Regions from separate parts of the Shewanella sp. WXL01 genome, predicted to be linked through region 1. Evidence: predicted binding sites of a transcription regulator. Region 1 holds the regulator's gene; each other region holds the start of a gene.

Region 1 (7,457 bases):
CAGTTGGACAATAGTGGTCAGCTTTAGATTTGAGGTGTTTCAGTGAAGATTAAACGATTTTTTGCCAAAGACATGCGCGGCGCGCTGGCACAAGTCAAAGAGACCTTAGGCTCTGATGCCGTGATCATGTCCAATAAAAAAGTGACTGGTGGCATCGAAATTGTCGCTGCTGTGGATTACGACGAACCAAAAGCCAATGCAGCCGTTAACGCACCGGCTCCTGGCTTTATGGATGTGTCAGATGACCGAGTGTCATTGCAGTCAAGCAATGCCAGTATTAAAACTCAGGCAAAAGTTAGCCCGCCGCCTGTCGCGGATTCTTTACAAGCACTGCTTGAGAAGCAACAAAGTCGCATTAATGATCAGCTAGCGCAGCGTAAGGAAGAACCTGAGTTACCTGAGTGGGCAAGACAATTAGAAGCAAGTAAACAGCCAAAAGCTCAACGTAGCGAACCTCAAGCAGCGCAGTTTACACCAGAGCCTAGAGCGGCTAAATCGTCATCTGCTGAAATTGAATCACTAAGAGAAGAGATGGCATCGCTTCGTAGCTTGCTAACTCATCAAGTTTCTGAATTGATGACAGATCAGAAAAAGCGCACCGACCCTGTTGGCGCTATGTTAGAGAGCAAGCTCATTGCTGCAGAATTTTCTGCACCAGTTGCTGCAAACCTAGCAGCACTCAGCCAAAATTATACGCCAGCAGATTTAGTGCGTGCTTTGCCACAGAGTTTAGCCAACCTGTTAGATAATCAAGGCGATGATATTGTTAAGCGTGGTGGCGTTGTGGCATTTGTTGGTCCAACAGGTGTGGGAAAAACCACTTCGCTGGCGAAAATTGCAGCAAGATTTGTCGCACATCATGGTCCAGATCAAGTTGCGATGATCACAACAGACCATTATCGCATTGGAGCCTATGAGCAGCTGGCAACTTATGGCAAAATAATGGGGTGCCCTGTTAAGCAAGCTCATGATTTAGCAGAGCTTGAACAAATTTTATACCAATTTAGAAGTCGTAAATTGGTATTGATAGACACTGCGGGTATGGGACAGCGAGATATGCGCCTATATCAGCAATTAGATAACTTAACGGCTAATAGCCGAATTCCAATTCGTAGTTATCTTGTTATGTCAGCTACAGGCCAGCGCAGAGTGTTACAAGATGCAGTAAATCATTTTAAACGCATCCCTCTAGCCGGTGCTATATTAACCAAGTTAGACGAATCAATATCAATTGCTGGCGCACTGAGCGTATTGATTCAAAATGAGTTACCATTAAGTTATGTGACTGATGGTCAACGTGTTCCTGAAGACATGAAGGTCGCGGATACGTTAGCCTTAGCCAAGCAAGCGCTAAGTGCGTTGAACGAATCAGAGCAACAACCGTCACCACAAACGGCCAACCATAATGAGATGGCCTATGCATTTGAGTAAAGATATGACCCGGGATCAAGCAAGCGGTTTACGTATGATGAATCAACCAAATAACGAAAAAGTGAAAGTTATCGCGGTTTCAGGTGGTAAAGGGGGCGTAGGTAAAACCAGCGTTTCAATCAACACCGCAGTTGCTCTCGCTGAAAAAGGCAAACGAGTATTAGTACTTGATGCTGACTTAGGGTTAGCAAACGTGGATGTCATGCTTGGCCTTCGCGCTGAGAAAAACTTATCTCACGTTCTATCTGGCGAATCAGAGCTAGACGATATTATTGTTCGAGGTCCTAAAGGCATTGGTATTGTGCCAGCAACTTCTGGTACCCAAGCTATGGTTGAGCTTACTCAAGCTCAGCATGCAGGCCTTATTCGCGCCTTTAGTGAAATGCGCACTCAGTTCGACGTACTGATTGTTGATACCGCCGCAGGTATTTCAGATATGGTGCTGAGTTTTTCACGTGCGTCACAAGATGTATTGATTGTCGTGTGTGACGAGCCAACCTCGATTACCGATGCTTATGCCTTGATAAAGATCTTGAGTCGCGAGCATGGTGTGTTCCATTTCAAAATTGTTGCAAATATGGTGCGTTCTTTGCGAGAAGGTATGGAATTATTTGCTAAACTCAGTAAAGTGACAGACAGGTTCTTAGATGTCGCGCTAGAGCTGGTGGCAACGGTGCCGTTTGACGATAATTTGCGCAAATCTGTCCGTAAGCAGAAGTTAGTAATTGAAGCCTTTCCAAAATCGCCAGCGGCTATCGCTTATCATGGCTTAGCTAACAAGATTATGACGTGGCCAATCCCGCAACAACCTGGCGGGCATCTAGAATTTTTTGTTGAACGCTTAGTCCATCGTCCTACTCAGCAAGAGGAACGAGCGAGTGAATAAAGCTGCAGCATATACCCAATTCGATAACAAAACGTCTATCGTTGAACAGTATGCTCCGCTAGTAAAACGTATCGCTCACCATATGTTGGCTAGGCTTCCTGCCTCTGTGCAATTGGATGACTTGTTGCAGGCAGGAATGATGGGGCTGCTTGAAGCTTCATCAAAATTTGATGGCAGTAAAGGTGCCAAGTTTGAAACCTTTGCTGGGATCCGCATCCGAGGGGCAATGATTGATGAGATCCGCCGTGGTGATTGGGTTCCCCGTTCCGTTCACAGAAATAGTCGTCGTATCACTCAAGTGATCGATGAGTTAGAGCAAACACTTGGGCGCGATGCTCGTGACACAGAAATTGCTGAAAAACTTGAGATGTCGCTAGATGAATACCATCATATCTTAAACGACGTTTCTGTGGGGAAAATCATAGGCATAGAAGACTTGGGCGTGTCGCAAGATGTCATCGTCCCGGAAGACGAAAACCCGGACGAAGCGTTTGAGTCGCTTGCTGAAGTACAGTTTCAATCTGCGTTAGTTGAAGCTATTAAAACTTTGCCTGAGCGTGATGCTTTAGTCTTATCCCTGTATTATGACGAAGCATTAAACTTAAAAGAAATTGGTGCCATTCTTGAGGTTAGTGAGTCTAGAGTTAGTCAGATTTTAAGTCAGGCTATGTTAAGACTAAAAGGTAAGCTCAAGCATTGGACACAAGAATAATTAATAAATAGAGCACATAAGTGTAAGCTCACCGGAGGAAACCTTGGACAAGAATATGAAGATTCTTATTGTTGACGACTTTTCAACAATGAGACGTATCATCAAGAACTTGTTGCGAGACTTGGGGTTCAACAATACCCAAGAAGCAGATGACGGGTCTACGGCCCTACCTATGTTACAAAAAGGCGAATTTGACTTTGTTGTAACTGACTGGAACATGCCTGGTATGCAAGGCATCGACTTATTGAAAGCCATTCGCGCTGACGATTCTCTTAAACATTTACCTGTACTTATGGTAACGGCCGAAGCCAAGCGTGAGCAGATTATTGCTGCAGCGCAAGCTGGTGTAAACGGCTACGTGGTTAAGCCATTTACCGCAGCCACGCTCAAAGAAAAGCTAGATAAAATCTTTGAACGCTTAGCATAAAGTAGGGATACGCCATGCAGGTAGAAAACGCGGGATTGATTACACTTGAGCAAGCCCAGTTGCTGGTTGAGCTGCTTAGTGCTGATCAGCAAGAGCAAGCTGATAACCTCATTCGTGAAATCGCTGCCCCTCTTCAAAGGGAGCTATTTGAAGAGGTCGGTAAGTTAACTCGTCAGTTACATAGTGCCCTTGAAGACTTCCAACTTGATAGTCGCCTCTCTGAATTAGCTAACACAGAAATCCCAGATGCCAAAGAAAGGCTTAACTACGTCATCGATATGACGGAACAAGCTGCAAATAAAACCATGGATGCGGTTGAAGAATGTTTACCTTTGGCCGATACCATAATTACAAACATTCAAAGTGTGACCCCTATGTGGGATAAATTGATGCGCCGCGACATAGAACTGAGCGAGTTCAAAGTGTTATGTCACGACGTTCAGAAGTTTATGTCTCACAGTGCTCATGACTCGAATCGTTTACGTGAATTGCTCAATCAAATATTGATGGCGCAAGACTTCCAAGATTTAACCGGACAAATGATCCGTCGGGTGATAGACCTTGTCAGAGAAGTGGAAAACAACCTAGTTACCATGCTGACAGTGTTTGGTGACCACCCAATGCAAGCACAAGAAACAGCAAATAATAATATTGAGGCCGAAGGCCCTATAATGGATGCAGAAACACGCGAAGATGTTGTTACAGGTCAAGATGAAGTCGATGATCTGTTATCTAGCCTGGGTTTCTAATTAGGAGTCAACTTAATGTCCTTTGATGTCGATGAAGAGATACTGCAGGACTTTTTAATTGAAGCGGGTGAAATCCTTGAGCTTCTACAAGAGCAATTAGTTGCGCTTGAAAATAATCCTGACGATAGTGATTTATTAAACGCCATTTTCCGTGGGTTCCACACGGTTAAAGGTGGTGCAGGCTTTTTGAGTCTTACACCTATGGTTGATGTCTGTCATGAGGCAGAAAATACCTTCGACCTGTTAAGAACCGGTAAACGCCACGTCAACTCTGAGTTGATGGACATTATTTTGCAAGCTGTTGATTCGATTAACAGCATGTTTGAACAAACTCAGCAAGGTATCGAGCAAGATCCAGCAGAACCAGAACTATTAGAAAAGCTTAAACTGCTGAGCTCTGGCGAGCCGCTGCCTTCTGAAATGGGAGGTGATGTAGAGTCTACTGTCGTAGAACCCGAGCCCATCCCAGAGCCTGAGCCAGAACCTGCCCCTGAACCTACTCCGGAGCCTCAGGCTAATGAAGGGGAAGGTGGCATTGATGAAATTGATGAATCCGAGTTTGAAGCTTTACTCGATGCTCTGCATGGTGAAGGCGGTAGTCCATCAAATACGAAAGAGCAGCCGGTGGCTGAACCTGCAAGTTCGTCAGCGGTCGCTGATGATGAAATCACAGATGATGAATTTGAAGCTTTATTAGATGAGTTACATGGTTCAGGTAGCTTCAAGACCAGTGATGCTAAGCCTGCTGAGGTCGAGCAACCACCTATGGTGGATGCTGACGATATTACCGACGATGAATTTGAAGCGCTGTTAGACGAGCTACACGGTAAAGGCGGTGCACCAAAAGCCGTCGATGCTGAGCCTAAGTCTGAACCAGCAAAAGCCGCTCCTGCGCCTAGTACGCCAGCAGCTAAAGCACCTGAGCCTAAAGCAGCTCCACAATCAACACCTGCGCCAAAAGCAGCACCAACTCCTGCAGCAAAAGCACCAGCAAAAGCTGCGCCTAAACCTGAGCCCGCCAAAGATAAAGCGGCCAAAGGTCAAGCGCCAACGATACCTCAAGGTGAAACCACAGTTCGTGTAGATACTTCTCGTCTAGACCAGATTATGAACATGGTTGGAGAGCTGGTATTAGTGCGTAACCGATTAGTAAGTCTAGGCATTACTCGTGAAGATGAAGAAATGAGTAAGGCGCTAGCTAACCTTGATTTGGTGACAGCAGATCTTCAAGGCGCGGTAATGAAAACCCGCATGCAGCCAATTAAGAAAGTATTTGGCCGTTTCCCAAGGGTTGTTCGCGATTTAGCGCGCTCGCTCGATAAAGAAATTGATTTAGTCATGGTGGGTGAGGACACTGACCTTGATAAAAACTTAGTTGAAGCGCTAGCCGATCCGCTCGTTCATTTAGTTCGCAACTCAGTGGATCACGGCATTGAAATGCCGCTCACACGTGAGGCAAATGGTAAGCCAAGAACCGGTACCATTACCTTGTCTGCAAGTCAGGAAGGTGACCATATTCTTCTAAAGATTGAAGATGACGGCGCCGGTATGGACGCGCAAAAGCTCAAAGAGATTGCGATTAGCCGCGGCGTGTTAGATGAAGATGCCGCAGCGCGCATGACGGACAATGAAGCATATAACTTAATCTTTGCTCCAGGCTTCTCAACTAAAGTAGAAATTTCAGACATCTCAGGCCGTGGTGTAGGTATGGATGTGGTGAAAACCCGCATCACCCAGCTAAATGGTACTGTTCACATTGATTCAGTGCAGGGTAAAGGTACGGTACTTGAAATTAAAGTGCCGTTAACGCTAGCAATTATGCCAACCCTGATGGTTGATGTTGCTAAGCAAGTATTTGCCCTGCCGTTATCTAGCGTGAATGAGATTTTCCACCTAGATCTAACCAAGACCAATATTGTCGACGGTCAGCTAACCGTGATTGTTCGCGATAAAGCCGTGCCTTTATTCTATCTTGAACATTGGTTACGCCGTGACCAAAGCTCGTTCAAACATGGCGACAAACAGCACGGTCATGTGGTGATTGTACAACTGGGTACCATGCAAATCGGTTTCGTTGTCGATGCCCTTATTGGTCAAGAAGAGGTGGTAATTAAGCCTCTTGGCAGCATGTTACAAGGTACGCCAGGTATGGCGGGGGCAACCATTACCTCTGATGGTGGTATCGCGTTAATCCTTGACGTGCCAGGGCTATTAAAGCATTACGCTAAAAACAAATAACTTGAATGAGGGTAGTGCGGGACGCCGGAGCTACCCAGCTTGAGTTTGATAATAAAAGTTCCATTAGTAAAGGGATTAAATGGCCATACAAGTTTTAGTGGTAGACGACTCCAGTTTTTTCAGACGCAGGGTTAGTGAGATTGTTAATCAATCTCCTGATCTTGAAGTTGTAGGTGTCGCAGTTAATGGTCAAGAAGCAGTCACCATGGCTGCGAAACTTAAACCGCAAGTGATCACCATGGATATCGAAATGCCAGTGCTTGATGGCATCAGCGCGGTTCGAAAAATCATGGCTGAAACCCCGACACCTATTTTAATGTTCTCATCGCTTACCCATGATGGCGCTCAAGCTACGCTGGATGCGCTTGAGGCGGGTGCTTTGGATTTTCTACCTAAGCGTTTTGAAGATATTGCGACCAACAAAGCTGATGCCATTTCACTATTGCAACAACGCATCAAAGCGCTCGGCCGTCGCCGAGTATTTCGCACCCCAAGTAGAGCGACGCCAACACGAGAAATTTCTAGGGAAACACCGGATCGCACCCGCCAATCTCAACCACTGAGAAGTATAGGCAGTCGTCCAAGAGTTGAATCTCCAGCTTCGACACCTGCTCAATCCATTCGTGCGAGCGGTAAGCAATACAAGGCTTTATTGATCGGTACCTCAACAGGGGGCCCGGTTGCGCTGCAAAAAATCTTAACTCAGTTTCCTGTAAACTATCCGCATCCGATTTTTCTAATCCAGCATATGCCCGCCGCATTCACCCCCGCATTTGCCACACGTTTAAATAGCCTTTGCAAAATCGAGGTTAAAGAGGCTGTATCTGGCGATCTCGTCAGGCCCGGGTGTGCGTACCTTGCGCCAGGTGGCATGCAGCTGTTAATTGAAAAGACAGGTGTGAGCAGCAGATTAAAAGTCGTCGCAGGTAAGGCTGATATGAACTACAAGCCTTGTGTTGATATTACTTTTGCTTCTGCTTCAAAGGTTTATGACGGCGATATTCTGGCCGTCGT
Region 2 (7,457 bases), on a different contig from region 1:
TTGGGATGATACTGAAAAGCTGTTGCAGCAATTGAGTGATGCCGTTATTGCTCGCGGTGAAGCCGTTTAATTTATCGTTTTGAAAGCATTAAAAAAGGCGCATTATGCGCCTTTTTACTAGTAAAACTGAACAAGTTAACTCTTAGACTCATCGACTGCCAAAAACTAACGTTTGGTTTGCTCAGCTAAGTATTCATTGGCTTTCGCCAAACTGCCAAAGGCTGAAATCAAGTTATTACGACCTTTATCTTGTAACTCAGGATTTCCAGACTCAATCATCATCCACACCCACGTTTGTATTAATTGAACTGGTGGGTACTGCACTTTGGTGGTGTCCAACATAAAGCTTCCTAATGATTCAAAGATTTAGCTTTTCATAGAGCAAAAGCTACAACTAATTCGACTGCAGAGTATCAAATTCTTTAAAAACTGATAACTCTAAAACATCGCAAATCTAACCTTGTTGAAAAATAATTTTCAAAAATAGCACTTAGGTATTATACGCAGACTAAAGGATTAAGTCTAAAGGTGTATCGGCTACTTTCTACCTAGTGAGCTTAAATCAAGGTACCTAGTTAGAAAGTTTTTTTAAATAATTGTTTGAAATAGTTAAAGGTTAGTGCCTTTAAACTGGGGTAATATGAGGTCTTAACGCTTAGTGTGTAAATATTGGTAATTAAGAGGTAATAGGGATGAGACCAACGGCATACATTGACGGACCAGTAGGTAAGCTTAACTGGAAAGTATTAGTCATGCTCTGGCCGTATCTTATTGAATTTAAAGGTCGAGTCACTCTCGCGCTACTTTGCTTAGTCATCGCAAAGCTTGCCAATGTAGGCTTGCCTTTCATCTTAAAAGAGCTGGTAGACTCCCTTGATACCTCAACTGTTCAACTGGTTGCCGCACCTATCGCATTAGTTTTTGCCTATGGAAGTTTACGTTTTCTAAATGTCATCATTGGCGAAGTGCGAGATACCTTGTTTGGCAGGGTAACAGAGCGCGCGATTCGTAGACTTAGTCTTGGCGTATTCAATCACCTTCACGTGCTTGATCTGAGTTATCACCTTGAGCGCCGCACTGGCGGTTTATCGCGAGATATTGAGCGCGGCACTAGTGGCGTTAGCTTCTTAATGCGCTTTATGGTGTTTAATATCGTGCCAACTCTGCTAGAGATAGCCTTGGTGATCGGTATCTTCTTTTTCCAGTATGGTTGGTTGTACGCCATTATCACTTTGGGGGCGGTAGCCGCCTATATTGGATTCTCCATTGTCGCAACTGAGTGGCGTACAAGTTATGTCCGTGATGCAGCCATTGCTGATTCAAAGGCTAATACCCGTGCGGTTGATAGCTTGTTGAACTTTGAAACCGTTAAATACTTTAATAACGAACAGCGAGAAGCCGAGCACTACGACACCGCGCTTGGTCAATGGGAGCAGGCAAAGCGTAAAAATCGCTTATCATTATTGGTGTTAAATAGCGGTCAGGCGCTTATTATTGCCGCAGCAATGACTGCAATGATGGGCTTTGCCATGTATGAGGTTATTGATGAAACCATGACTATTGGTGACTTTGTGCTGATTAACGCATTTATGATGCAGTTATTTATGCCGCTCAACTTTTTGGGTTTCGTATATCGCGAGATCCGCGGCGCTTTTGCCAATATTGAGCGTATGTTTGATATTTTGGATATTTCGCCGCAAGTCACAGATAACGCTGATGCGAAAACTATACATATTCAGCAGGGTGAGATCAGCTTTGAGCAAGTGGAGTTTTGTTATCAACAGCGCGAGATTTTAAAGCAGGTTACCTTGAATGTGAGTAAAGGCAGGAAGGTAGCAGTTGTTGGTGATAGCGGCGCGGGCAAGTCGACCTTAATTAAGTTGTTATACCGATTTTACGACGTTAACAGTGGCCGTATTTGTATTGATGGCGTGGATATTCGCGATATGAGTTTAGACTCTTTGCGTAAAGCTATTGCCATTGTGCCGCAAGATACAGTGTTATTTAATCGCTCAATTTATGAAAATATTCGTTATGGTCGCCCTGATGCAAGCGAGCAAGAGGTTAAGCACGCGGCTAAAATTGCTCACTTAAGTGAGTTTGTTGAGTCACTTCCAGATAAATGGGACACCAAAGTGGGAGAGCGTGGTTTAAAATTGTCTGGGGGGGAAAAACAGCGCGTATCGATTGCTAGGGCCGTGCTTAAGCAAGCGCCTATTATGGTATTTGATGAAGCAACGTCATCACTAGATAGCCGCTCGGAGCAAGCGATATTATCAGCAATTAAGGACGCTCAAAGGGGGCATACAAGCCTTGTTGTGGCCCACAGGTTATCGACCATTGTAGATGCCGATTTAATTGTGGTGTTAAGTGGTGGGCAAATTGTTGAGCAAGGTCAGCATCACGGTTTATTACAACAAGATGGTCTATATGCAAAATTGTGGCGAATTCAAAATGAATCGTAGTTGTATGAGCGCTAACTTATAAGCTGAGATGTTTGACAGACAACTTGTAGCAATTTTTAACAAGCCATCTCGATTCTTTGGCGATAATGGGTATAATTATCCGAAAATAATAAAGTCATACATCGGTATGTCAGTGTTGCTGACATGGATTGGAGGAACAGGTGCAAAATATTGCATTAAAAGCTGCCTTGGAAGGTACTCAACACGAAGTTACGACAGACTGGTTTGCGATTAAAGCCATGCTTGAGAAACGTGAAGTGCCAGCGTCAGATATTCAAAATGTGTACAATGAGCTTTGTGCAGGCTTAATTGTTACGACTCGCGGCTTAACTCTATCTAAAATTAACGATAATGATAGCAGTGATGTGATTAAAAGTGCTGATGATGGAAAAGATATACTGGTTTGATTAAGCTTGCTTCAACTACTTCCTTTGCCAACTAACACACACAATTTTTTGTTGATGAACAGGTCGATTATCCGGCGCTAACCGGGTAATTTTACCTTTTTCATAACATATCTTTTCTCCTTCCAGCTCAGACATGCGACTACAACTTTGGCAAGTTAGCCCCATAACTTTATCTGTAACGAGCGGTGTGTCAGTTTTTGTGCTCAAAGTCTATCCTTAATGGAAAATAGTGATCTACATCAAAGTTTATTGTACAGAAAGTGCATTTTAGAGCAATAACTAAACTTAAGTTCTACCTAAAATTAGATAAAGCACATCACACTTCTTACTACCTAGTTTTAACAAGCTATACAAACTTATAACTTAAGTAGTATCAACTAGACTTTAGTTTAGGGTTTGCTAAATCTCAAATATTTAAATTAATAAAGTTGTTTATAAATTGGTCGATAATAGAGTTAAGCAATAAAACACGCCCTAAAAGGTGTTGTAGTGATTGAGGTAGTAAGCCATGGAAATTAAACAGACAAACCAACCTAAGGTATCGGCGACAAATAATGTTGATACCGATGCCGGTAAAGCGGCAAGTTCAGCTGCGTCGCAGACTACCAGAAGCGAGCAAACTGGGAGTGTTCAGACGGTACGTCAAGTGACCAAACAGATGCAAAATAGCAGCATTTTAGCCGCGCAAGAAAGCGTGAGTATAGCTTCTGGCGATCAGTCAATGGCATTACTTTATCGCGCAGCGATTGAGGCCATTAATGAAGAACTAGCACCAACCTTAGGCGAAAATGCCATTCAAAAAGGTGTAGAGGCTGGCGTCGATTACACGCCTGAAGCAACGGCTGAACGTATTGTTTCCTTTGCAACCAATTTCTTTTCTGTACATCAAGGGCAAACCAGTAATCTAGAGTTTAACGAACAGCTTGATGGCTTTATGGAGATTATTTCTGGTGCAATTGACCAAGGCTTCGAAGAAGCTAAAGAAATCCTTGATGGTTTAAGTGTACTTGATGGTGATATTGCAGCAGGCGTTGAGCAAACCTATGAATTGGTGCAGCAAGGTTTAGCTAAATTTAGAGAGCAAACTCTCGAAGCCAATCAGCCTTCGCAAGACACTCCAGTAGATGAGGCTAATGCCCAAGCGTAATTGTACTTTGTAGTAGCGGTACAGAGTCATAAATGCGTTGAGTCATAAAGCTGAAGTCATTTATGCCATTTAACTTGACCACTACAAACTGGGGAAATGGCCCATTGGATTGACACAGACAAACGCAATAAAAACAAAGTCATTAGGCATAGTTGAGATAGACTTTCCAAAATGAAACATACGTCCTAATAAAGCCACCAGCCGCTAAACCTCGTTTTCTTTCGAGCCTGCCTGTTTCCCATACCTTTTCAACAACTTGCTACTTCGCCTGCGGCTCGTCCGCTTACCACCAGCAGCTTGTCTGCTCACCTAAAATAAAGGTAGAAAAAGGTGTCACACTTTCCTAAAAAACACGTGATATTATAGGGTAGAAAGCACATTTTCCTTATCAAAAATCAACCACTTATGTTGGAAATAGCTGTCACACTTTCTACTAAATACAGAGGTATTATTATGTAGGCAGCGAAACGGGGCGCGCCAGCGCCACGTCCACCCCCACCCCCCCTTGCTTACACGGAGCGCTATCCTCCAAGCAGTCCACATTCGACACCCGCTTAGCACCCTCCCCATCTTTGACGACTGGCTGACGCCTTTTCACTGACACATAGACGGACTGACGAAACACCTTTGCTGTGGGCAGAGGCGAGTAGTTGGCATCCGTTGTTTTGTGCTTGGTGACTTGCAGCTAACGCAGCTTTCTGGCTGGTGGGGCTGGGACAACACACGCACATACGTGCGGCACACCCTGTTTATTTGTCAGCTACCCACAGGAGCTTGGCAGAAAAATAGCAGACTGTTTTTAAATGACATTTCACCCTATGCCACTTATAGCCCTTTGTTTTAAAAGCAAAAGGGGAAAGCGGTTTACGGGAGAATACAAAATATCAATTCTTGACAGGCACAGAGAGCCTACACCACTACAAAGCACACGAGATAGCAAAGCTACTCGCTTACGTGGCTGGGCTGGGCTTGAACACGGAGCTATGTGTTTATGGCTAAAAAGTCCGCACCTTGAAAAAAGCTTGCGGATGTTGCGGATTATTTGGCGAAATCGCCCTGTAACCCTTGATACACCTGCCTTTCAAGAAGTCCGCATTTAAGGCTATTACATACTGCGGATTTTACAACTAACCAAAAGGAACACTGATTATGACCAAATGGAGATCTTCAAAGGTAACACTTTATACGCGCAAGAAACTTCAACAAAAGCAACAAGATGACGCTGAAACCAAAGAGCTGGTGGAACGTCTGAACTTGCTTTATCGACAACAACCAACCAAGGAGGATTAACCCTCGATGCGAGATAGACATACATTCAACGGGACGCGACAAGTTCGCGTTTCTGTTTACGGTGATGACATTGCCGACTTACAAAACATTGCTGACAAGGCAGGCGTTGATACGCTGGCTAAAGCAGTTAAATACCTGATTGAACAACATTTAGTAACCCAAAGCGGTTTAGGGAGTGAGGATGCTACAACAGACAAGCGATAAACGATTACACGTAAAGCCAGTTAGCTGGCACATCGAAAACAAGCGAGAGTTCAAGCCTTTACTTGAGGGCTGGATTAGCGAGGGCGAGACGATGCTTTTTTATGGCGCGTCAGGTTCAGGCAAGAGTTTGTTTGCTTACAACTTTGCTGTTGCTATCGCTGGGGACAAAAGCGAATGGTTAGAGCAGCCTTGTGCTACGGGCGTAAAAACACTTTACGTTGATGGTGAAATGGCAACTAACACAGTGGCGCAAAGGGGTGAAGCCTTGGGACACCACGACAACATTGCCTATTGTTCAGTGCCTTGTATGGACGGGACTTTCAACCTTTCAAAGCAAGAGGACAGAGAGTTGATTTACGCTGAAGTACGAGAGAATGACCACCAGCTTGTGATTATTGACAACTGCCGAACCTTGTTTGCTATGGCTGACGAGAACAGCGCCGAGAGCTGGACACCTGTCAACGAGCTTGCTTTACATTTACGCCAACTTGGATGCGCTGTGATTGTGATACACCACACTAACAAGTCTGGGGAGTATTCAGGTAGCAGCAACGCGATTACTGTATTTGACCGAACTTGTTGTATCGAAAAGAACGGCAGCGAAACCGACACCCACCAGCAGTATTGGAACTTGTCCGCTGGGATAAAGTCAGGTCGAGACGGCAAAGGCTGGGGACGCTGGTTAGCCAACGGTTGCTTTGTTATTGGCGAGGATGGTTTAGAGATGATGGATTTCAGCAAAGCCAAGCACGAACAACTGAATGCGATTTACCAACAGCTTTCAGGTTTAGACAAAGCAGCACCAACAAAAGCAAGAATAAGCATCGTCAATGACACGTTAGCCGCTGGGATTGGCAACAACAGAACACTTTCAAACCTTTGGGAACACACAAAAAATTGGTGGGCTTTCTTTGAGGACGAGCTACACATCACTGACAAAAAGAGTATGGCTGCTTGGCTAAACTCGCCTGTGTTGCCAGACCTTGACGAGCAAGGAAACTTTATACCCTTGACCAACCCCAACAGCGTCTTTGACGCCCAACCTGTTTTCCAGCATTAGGAGGTGGATTTATGACTGAACTTGAATGGCTTGAAACTTGCGGATTAGAAAAAGTGGACATCAAGCTAAAATGCTTTGACCACAAAGGCAACGAGACTTGGGTGATACCTGATGCGCTGATGGTTGGTGAGAACGCCAAAGGCGAGAGCGAGGTGATTTACATCGAATACAAGAACGGCTTGAAGCTTTCCACTGACGGCAGGAACAAAGGCAAACCCGCTGCTGAAAAGAAAAAAGAAGATTACATCAACAACCAATGGCTATCGCCCGCAAGGGCTAAAAAAGCTGCCACGATGGGGTGGAACCACTCGATTTACAAGTTTATTTCGATGAAACAGTGTTGGGAAAAAGAGACGCTGAACGTGGAAAAAGACGAGACCAAGCTTTCAGACTTGGAGACTGGTGCGCCTGTCACAAACTTTCGCGTGATTGTCGTTGACCCCAAAATGAACCGCCACAAGAACGACCCCACTTACCAAAGGGACGTGTTGAGCAAGGGCACGAATGCTGGGGTGGAGTTTATGACCGATTTAGAGGTTGAACAGGAGTTGGAGGGTTATCTTCAAATGAACTAAAAAGTCCGCATTGATAAAAAGCGTTGCGGATTTCTTGGCAACTTTTAACTATGGCAGTCTTTCTTGCTACTCGGAAACCCAACCCTGACGGGCACTTGGGGAAAAGTCCGCAAATAACACTATTACATACTGCGGATTTTTAGGTTGCGGATTTTTGCTTGTGGACTGTATGAAGCAAGCCCTTTCAAACTGCTCACTGTTTCTGACTGTATTATCAGTGAAGAACAGCCCCCTGTAAAAGCAGGGAAAACACCCTGTAAACAGCCGTATTTACGGGCATCTACGGAAACCTACCCCCCCTTGCCCTAA
Region 3 (7,457 bases), on a different contig from region 1:
TCGCGCAGTACCGCAAGTCAGCGAAGGCATGATAGACGTTGCTGTGGGAACTGATGGTTATCAAAAAGCTCACGGCCATTATGGTAATACCATCGACAACTTTGGCTTTTTAGTTGAAGCAGCTCATGTGCGCGCTGATGGCTTTAAACAGCTAGATAATGGCGGTGATACTGGTTTTGAAAAATCAGATGTGATGGCAAAGCTGCGTTATGACCTAGCGGGTAAGCGTTTTGATCAAGTATTTGAGTTAAAACTGGCTTATGCCAATGAAACCTCAAATGAAACTTACCTTGGTTTAACCGATGCTGACTTTAACGCGAATCCTAATCGCCGTTATGTGGCGAGTAGCCTTGATAAAATGGATTGGACTCACAGTCAGTTCCAATTAAGTCATTTTATTAGTGGTGATGATTTTGAGGTGATCACTCGCGCCTATCGCCACAATTTTGACCGCTCTTGGTTCAAAATTAATGGCTTTAAAGGCGGTGCACCGGTTGTGACGCGCTCACTGCAGGAGATCCTAGCCAACCCTGACGCAGATGAAGTTAACCAAAGTTACTATCAGATTTTAACGGGTCGTCAAGATAGTGTTGCCGAGTATGAAAAGCTGATTCTAGGTGATAACGACCGCAGCTATTACTCACAAGGCATCCAGTCTGATTTAAGCTTTGATCTCGACTGGTTTGATATTAAGCATAATGTTGATATGGGCGTGCGTTTTCATCAAGACCAAATTGAGCGTAACCACACCACTGATAGTTTTGTGATGCAATCAGCCAAGCTTGTGAGTGATGGTAATCCGACGCAGGCCGCGACCACAGATCGCGAGAAAACCAGTGCTGTCTCTATTTACGCTAAAGACACCATGACCTTTGGTGATCTTGACGTGACAGCGGGTATTCGTGGTGAGTTTATTGAGTCTGAATATCAAAATCGCGCGCCTGGTAAAGAGGGCGATTACCTTGATAAATCGACCCGTATCTGGCTGCCGAGCTTAAGCCTATACTATGCATTAAATGATAACGCTGGTTTACTTTTTGGTGTGCATGAAGGCTTCTTGCCGACTAGCCCAAAGCAAGATCCAAGCATTGAAACCGAAAGCAGCATTAACTACGAGTTTGGCGGTCGCTTTAACAATGGTGACGTGAGTGTTGAGCTAGTGGGCTTTTTCAACGATATCAGCAATCTAAAAGAGGGCTGTCAGTTCTCTAGCTGTGGTAGCGACGATGACACTGAATTTAACGGCGGTGAAGTTGATATTTTAGGTTTAGAGCTAACCTCAAGCTATACCCTAGCGTTAACTGATGATATCGATGTGCCTGTGTCGTTGTCATACACCCATACTCAGTCTGAATTCAAAACCAGTTTTGACTCGGGTTTTGATATGTGGGGGAGTGTGACCGCGGGCGATAAACTGCCATACCTGCCAGAGAATCAGGCATCGCTTGGTTTAGGTCTGCAAGCACAATCTTGGGATGTAAACTTGGTTGTGCGCTATGTTGGCGAGATGCTAGAAGCTTCGGGTGAAGGCGTGGTGTTATCAGGCGTTAAAACTAAGGCATTGACCACACTGGATATGTCGGCAAGTTATGACTTTGACACCTTTGGTAAGGTGTATTTAAAGGCGGACAACGTGCTCGATAACCAAGAAATTGTTAGTCGTCGCCCTTATGGTGCACGCCCTAGTAAGCCGCAGCAGTTTCAGCTAGGTTATCAGTACCAGTTCTAACCGCTGATGATAAAGCTGACTGCTTTTTATGTGTGTTAATAAGCAGTCAGCCTGTTTTAGTTGTCGTAGGGAAATCGTTGTAGGAGAACCCCTTGTCTGCTGTTGATGTGTTATCCATAACTGCTGATGTGTTAGTGGGCGTTTTATCTGCTGGTGTTGCTGAGCTTGGTCAGCTTGTCAGTTACCCATTTGATGCCAATAAGCGCATTTACATAGGGTATTTGCTGGGCGCTGTGTTGCTTGCTTTACCTGTGTATTGGCATGCCGCTAATTCATCAATGCAAACTGATTCAACAGCCAAGACTAGGCCAGCAAAATCATTTAAGGGCTTGTTAGGCTTTTTATTCCCTAAACACATCTATTTAGCTAAATCTGCTCGTCATGATTACTTGTTGTTGGTATTTAATAAACTGATCAAGGCCGCGATATTTGCGCCACTCATTGTCACTATGGTGCCGATTGCTTTATCTGTAAGTGATGGTCTTGAGTGGCTATTTGGCGTAATAGAGCCTGTTAGCAACAATGCGGTTTTGGTTATGGCAATCTTCACCGTATTGTTATTTTTGTTAGATGACTTTAGCCGTTACTTACTGCATTTGGCGCTGCATAAAATCCCTTTTCTGTGGCCAATACACGCGGTGCATCATAGTGCTAGCGTTTTAACACCATTTACTATTTATCGCTCTCACCCCATAGAGAGTTATTTTTATGCCTGTCGCATGGCGCTAGCACAAGGTACAGCAGTGGGCATGGGTTACTACCTTTTTGGTCCTAATTTAAAAATGTACGATGTACTTGGCGCTAATGTATTTGTGTTTTTGTTCAACGTGTTTGGTTCTAACTTACGTCATAGTCACATTTGGTTAAGTTGGGGCGATAGACTTGAAGGTTGGTTAATCAGCCCTGCGCAACATCAAATTCATCACAGTAAAGCGCTAGCTCACAGAGACAAGAATTTAGGCAGCGCTCTAGCCATATGGGATCGCGCTTTTGGCTCGTTAGTGTGGGCAAGTGAAGTGCCGTCAAAGCAACTCGATATTGGCGTGAGCTACAAAGTGGGGCATGACAGCCTTACTGGCATTTACATCAATCCGTTTAAGCAATCGTTCGCCGTGATAACTGCTACGCTGAAACGCTATGCAGCACGATTAAAGCAACGTTCGCACTCCTAACTTCCTAATAGCCTTTATCCAAGTCATCGGGTGAGTGATTTGCCAAAGTTACAGTAAACTGCAAGGCTATTGACTTTTACTCACTGAAATTTACAAAAAGAATAATATGTTTTTATCTCCATACTACTCAAAACAACTGCAGCAGGATGCCAGCAAAGTGGTGATCAGTGCGCAGCAAGCCAGTGACTTCGCAAAAAATGTTGCTGGAGACTACAACCCAATTCATGACGTTGGTGCAAAGCGTTTCTGCGTGCCTGGTGATTTACTGTTTGCGTTAGTGCTGACGGAACACGGGCTGAGCCAAAACATGCAATTTAATTTTGAGGGTATGGTGGGCGATAATGTCGAGCTGCTTTTAGACCCTAGTGTCGGCGACAGCTTTAATATTCAAGACACGAACGGCAAGTCATATTTGAATGTCAGCCGTTCTGGCGAGCTATGTGAGTGTGACACTCAAAAAGCCGCATTTATTAAGAGCTATGTGGCATTTTCTGGGCTTAACTTTATCCACGTGTTAGTTCCCTTGATGCGTGAGCATCAAGTGATGATCAATCCTGCCCGTCCGCTTGTTATATACGAGAGTATGGCATTTGAGCTAACCGACTTTAGCTTTGAAGAGATGAGCTTAGAGTTGGTGGAGCAAACCCTAAAAGTCGATGGCAAGCGCGGTGACGTTACCCTGAATTTCGAGCTTACGAGCCAAGGAAGAGTGATAGGTACTGGTGTTAAAACCCTGGTGCTAAGTGGTCTGCGCGAGCTTGAAGAAGACAAAGTTGAGCAAATGTGCCAAGCCTATGAAGGGCGTAAAGCGGCTTAAGTGCTGTTGATGTTTAGCTAATATTTACTGAAATCAGACATTAAAAAGCCATGTGCAGAACACATGGCTTTTTGTCATTTTGAACTTTTTGTTGGAATTAGGCTTTAACGTTGATGTTATGGCCTGAATTGCCTGTTGGCGGAGGTACCGCAGCTTCAATCAACTGCATGGCAATGTCGCCTTCGACCTTTTGTTGTTCTTTTGCCATTACCGCAACTTTAAGGCTGTTGCCTGAGTCAATATTGGTCGGCATTGACGACGGTGCATTTACTGAAATAGTCATACTTACCTCAAGTTTCAGCTTAGAAATCATGCCTTCAACGAATGCAAAGTTAAAGGGCAAGGGAGAGTCGTTACTTAATGGCTGTTAGTCATCGATTCGCTATCAAATGTTTGGCGAGCCATTTTACTCTCCTTGTTTATCGGCCCTTTTAAGTTTAGCTAAAGGAAAAATTTTCGCCAAATAGCTAATTTTTGCATTTCTGTGCAAAACCACATTTAGATTGTGTACAATTAAATGATCTACATCTCACTTTGTGTCGCAAAAACGTGTTTGGTCAGCTGAGTGAGCTGATCATCACGCCATTAAGTAAGAGCTTTAATATGAAACAACCCGAGTTAATGTTAGAGAATCAGGTTTGCTTCTCGCTTTATAGTTTAACTAACGCGATGGTGCGTGCTTACAGACCTTTACTTGAGTCGATTTCTCTGACTTACCCGCAATATCTAGTGATGATGGTGTTGTGGCAAACCTCTGGCATTAGTGTGAAAACCTTAGGTGAACAGCTGCATCTCGATTCAGGTACATTAACTCCTTTGTTAAAACGTCTAGAGGTAAAGGGATTAGTGTTGCGCGGGCGCAGTGAACAAGATGAGCGTGTTCGAGTGTTACACCTTACTGAAGAGGGACAGGCGCTCAAACAACAAGCCAGTGAGATCCCTGGTTTAATGCGTTGTAAAGTCGGTGGCGAGATAGAAGAGTTGCAACAACTCAAAGCGCTGTGTGACAAGACTCTGGCTCTGATGAAAGACTAATATAGGCTCAGTGCTTTAGACAGACGCCAATAGATAGGGCAGTACATCACTGCTCTTTTTTGTTGTTGGCTGCCATTTCTCAATTCTCACATGAGCGCTTTTTCACTTAGACACTTTTCTCACATAGTCATTTAGTCACTTTGGGCGCTCCCCAACTGTTCATTAAGTTGTCATATATCTGTCATACTATTTAGCGTAAAACATCAGCGTTTGAGCCTGTAAGATTGTTCACATACTTGTGCTGATCGGTATAAATACAATAGATATAAAAAAGGTTAGCCACATGATTTATTGGCAGATTTTTACCCGCTTTTTAGCCTTAGGTTTAGTCAGTTTTGGTGGGCCTGCAGCCCATATTGGCTATTTTCGCAAAGCATTTGTTGAAGAGCTGCAATGGCTTGATGATAAACGATATGCCAGTCTCGTTGCGTTAAGTCAGTTTATGCCTGGCCCAGGATCGAGTCAGGTTGGTTTTGCCATTGGTTATCATAGAGGTGGCTTGCTTGGTGGTTTCGCTGCATTTGTTGGCTTCACCTTACCTTCGTTTTTACTGCTGTTCTTGCTGGCTGTTACCAGTGCTAAATGGCTAGATATGCCTGCGGTGCAGGGCATGATCCATGGGCTCAAATTACTTGCAGTAGTCATCGTTGCCGATGCCACTTTGGGCATGTTTAAGCAATTTTGCCAGCGCAGTGCTGCGCAGCTCATTGCTGCCTTTACTGCTATTACTTTGATTATCTTCCCTGCAATGGCTACACAAATTCTGGTGTTACTTGTTGCCGCATTTGTTGGGGTAATGACTCTTAATCGCGAGCCCAAAACGGCAAACATTGATCAGCTCGCTCAGTTTCAAGCGCAGCCCATCAAGCTTAACTATGTCTGGTTAGCTGTGTTTGTTATAGGCTTGATTGCATCAGTTTTGTTAATTGATAAACACCACAGTCTGGGGCAAGTGTTTGCCCAGTTTTATCAGGTGGGTAGCTTAGTGTTTGGTGGCGGCCATGTAGTCCTACCATTACTTGAGTCGAATGTGGGTGAGTTAGTCTCGCCAGAGCGCTTTTTAACTGGCTATGCCTTAGCCCAGGCGATCCCAGGCCCTATGTTTGCTTTAGCGGCCTTTTTAGGTGCAGATATCTGGTTAGAGTCGCCGATCCTTGGTGCTATTGTCGCAACACTAGCTATCTTTTTGCCGGGTTTTTTACTGATGCTGGTAGGACTTAAAAGCTGGCATGCCATCAGTCAAAGACCAGTGATTTCAGCGGCTATTGGAGGAGTTAATGCTGCTGTGGTTGGCTTACTGTTCGCCGCACTTTATTCACCAGTATTTACATCTGCCGTCTTGAGCCCCGTGGATATGGGGCTGGTAGTACTTGGCTTTGCGCTGCTGAAAATCATCAAGCCGCACATTGTCGTGTTGGTAGCTGGATTTGCCACAATCGGCGGTGTCATTACCCTGTTTTAGCTCCGCGCTTGCTTAACAGATATCAGTTTGGGTCAGAGTAAACTGTTAAATCTTAATCCCTTAAATAGATTAAAAAACGATTTTTAGACCAGTAATTAGAACTCCGTATAGCTAGTCAACTCTGCTTATTAACATTTGGGTCAGAGTAAAATGTTAAATTCTAATCTTTTATTTGGATTAAAATTGGGTTTTTAAATCTGTTTAAAGGTTTTTTTAGGTTTTCGGACTGGAAAGTAGCCACTTTTAACATTTGGGTCAGAGTTGTGACTCTGACCCAAAAGTTACAAAGCGAGTATTAAGCTTGGGGATTATAACGCTGCTAACCTCTCAGCTTTGACCGCGCAGACCTTGTATTCAGGGATCTTAGCGACAGGGTCGACAGCATTAATCGTTAGTTTGTTTGCAGCGGCTTCAACAAAGTGGAATGGCAGGAACAGCACGCCTGCTTGAGCTCGTTTAGTAACAAACGCGCGTATGGTGATTTCACCGCGGCGGGTAGATAGCTTAATGTCTTCGCCATTACTAATCCCGAGTTTTTCAGCATCATAAACCGAAATCATCACCTGAGGCTGACCTAGCTTATCTAAACCTTGGGTTTTACGACTTAGCGTACCTGTGTGGAACTGCTCAAGTAGTCGCCCTGTCGACAACACTAACGGATATTCCTCACAGGTTTCTTCAGCTGCGGCGCGATACTCAACAGCTGTGAATAAGCCTTTACCGCGAACCGGGCCATTAGCATGCATCACAGGTGTGCCTGGATGTTGCTCATCTGCACACGGCCATTGAATGCCTTTAGCAGGCTTGCCGTCTGCGTTATTGTTTAAACGCGCCCAGGTGATGCCTTGATATTGCGGCGTAACCAGATTGATTTCAGCGGTAATCGCTTGTTCATTGTCATATTGCCAGTTTGCGCCCATTTCGTTGGCAATTGCTTGTACGATACGCCAGTCCTGTTTGGCTTGACCTGGTGGTGTTAGCACTGGTTCTAAACGTTGCACACGGCGCTCAGTATTGGTGAAGTGACCATGCTTTTCTGCGAACGCAGCGGCAGGTAGCACGATGTCAGCATACTGAGCCGTTTCGGTTAAGAAGATATCTTGCACCACTAAAAACGGCAGCTTTTCAAGCGCGTCAATCACGTGGGCTTGATCAGGATCGCTCAGTACTGGGTTTTCACCCATCACAAACAGTGCATCGACTTTTTGCTCGCAAATCGCGCCCATTACTTCTGTAGCCGTT

What was found. The regulator FliA, encoded in region 1, starts transcription of late flagellar genes. The targets are predictions, from matches to a motif close to CTAAAGNTNNNNNNNNNNNNGCCGATA.
Region 2: the regulator FliA is predicted to act here: its motif matches at 3,295-3,321, upstream of G3R49_RS12300 (DUF5610 domain-containing protein).
Region 3: the regulator FliA is predicted to act here: its motif matches at 4,139-4,165, upstream of G3R49_RS01885 (cytoplasmic protein).

The regions. Positions count from the first base shown of each region.
Region 1 covers NZ_JAAIKQ010000002.1:220,292-227,748, forward strand. Annotated here, with positions in the region: gene flhA (flagellar biosynthesis protein FlhA) at 1-14, shown strand, start outside; gene flhF (flagellar biosynthesis protein FlhF) at 43-1,431, shown strand; gene G3R49_RS06165 (MinD/ParA family protein) at 1,436-2,317, shown strand; gene G3R49_RS06170 (RNA polymerase sigma factor FliA) at 2,310-3,029, shown strand; gene cheY (chemotaxis response regulator CheY) at 3,073-3,456, shown strand; gene G3R49_RS06180 (protein phosphatase CheZ) at 3,471-4,205, shown strand; gene G3R49_RS06185 (chemotaxis protein CheA) at 4,221-6,443, shown strand; gene G3R49_RS06190 (chemotaxis response regulator protein-glutamate methylesterase) at 6,523-7,457, shown strand, end outside.
Region 2 covers NZ_JAAIKQ010000004.1:184,649-192,105, forward strand. Annotated here, with positions in the region: gene aroG (3-deoxy-7-phosphoheptulonate synthase AroG) at 1-70, shown strand, start outside; gene G3R49_RS12285 (hypothetical protein) at 166-342, opposite strand; gene G3R49_RS12290 (ABC transporter ATP-binding protein/permease) at 693-2,465, shown strand; gene G3R49_RS12295 (hypothetical protein) at 2,627-2,872, shown strand; gene G3R49_RS12300 (DUF5610 domain-containing protein) at 3,381-4,019, shown strand; gene G3R49_RS12305 (hypothetical protein) at 5,169-5,309, shown strand; gene G3R49_RS12310 (hypothetical protein) at 5,316-5,513, shown strand; gene G3R49_RS12315 (AAA family ATPase) at 5,491-6,573, shown strand; gene G3R49_RS12320 (hypothetical protein) at 6,585-7,148, shown strand.
Region 3 covers NZ_JAAIKQ010000001.1:473,191-480,647, forward strand. Annotated here, with positions in the region: gene G3R49_RS01870 (TonB-dependent receptor) at 1-1,729, shown strand, start outside; gene G3R49_RS01875 (sterol desaturase family protein) at 1,864-2,901, shown strand; gene G3R49_RS01880 (DUF3581 domain-containing protein) at 3,008-3,718, shown strand; gene G3R49_RS01885 (cytoplasmic protein) at 3,816-4,001, opposite strand; gene G3R49_RS01890 (MarR family winged helix-turn-helix transcriptional regulator) at 4,322-4,753, shown strand; gene chrA (chromate efflux transporter) at 5,037-6,215, shown strand; gene fdhF (formate dehydrogenase subunit alpha) at 6,524-7,457, opposite strand, start outside.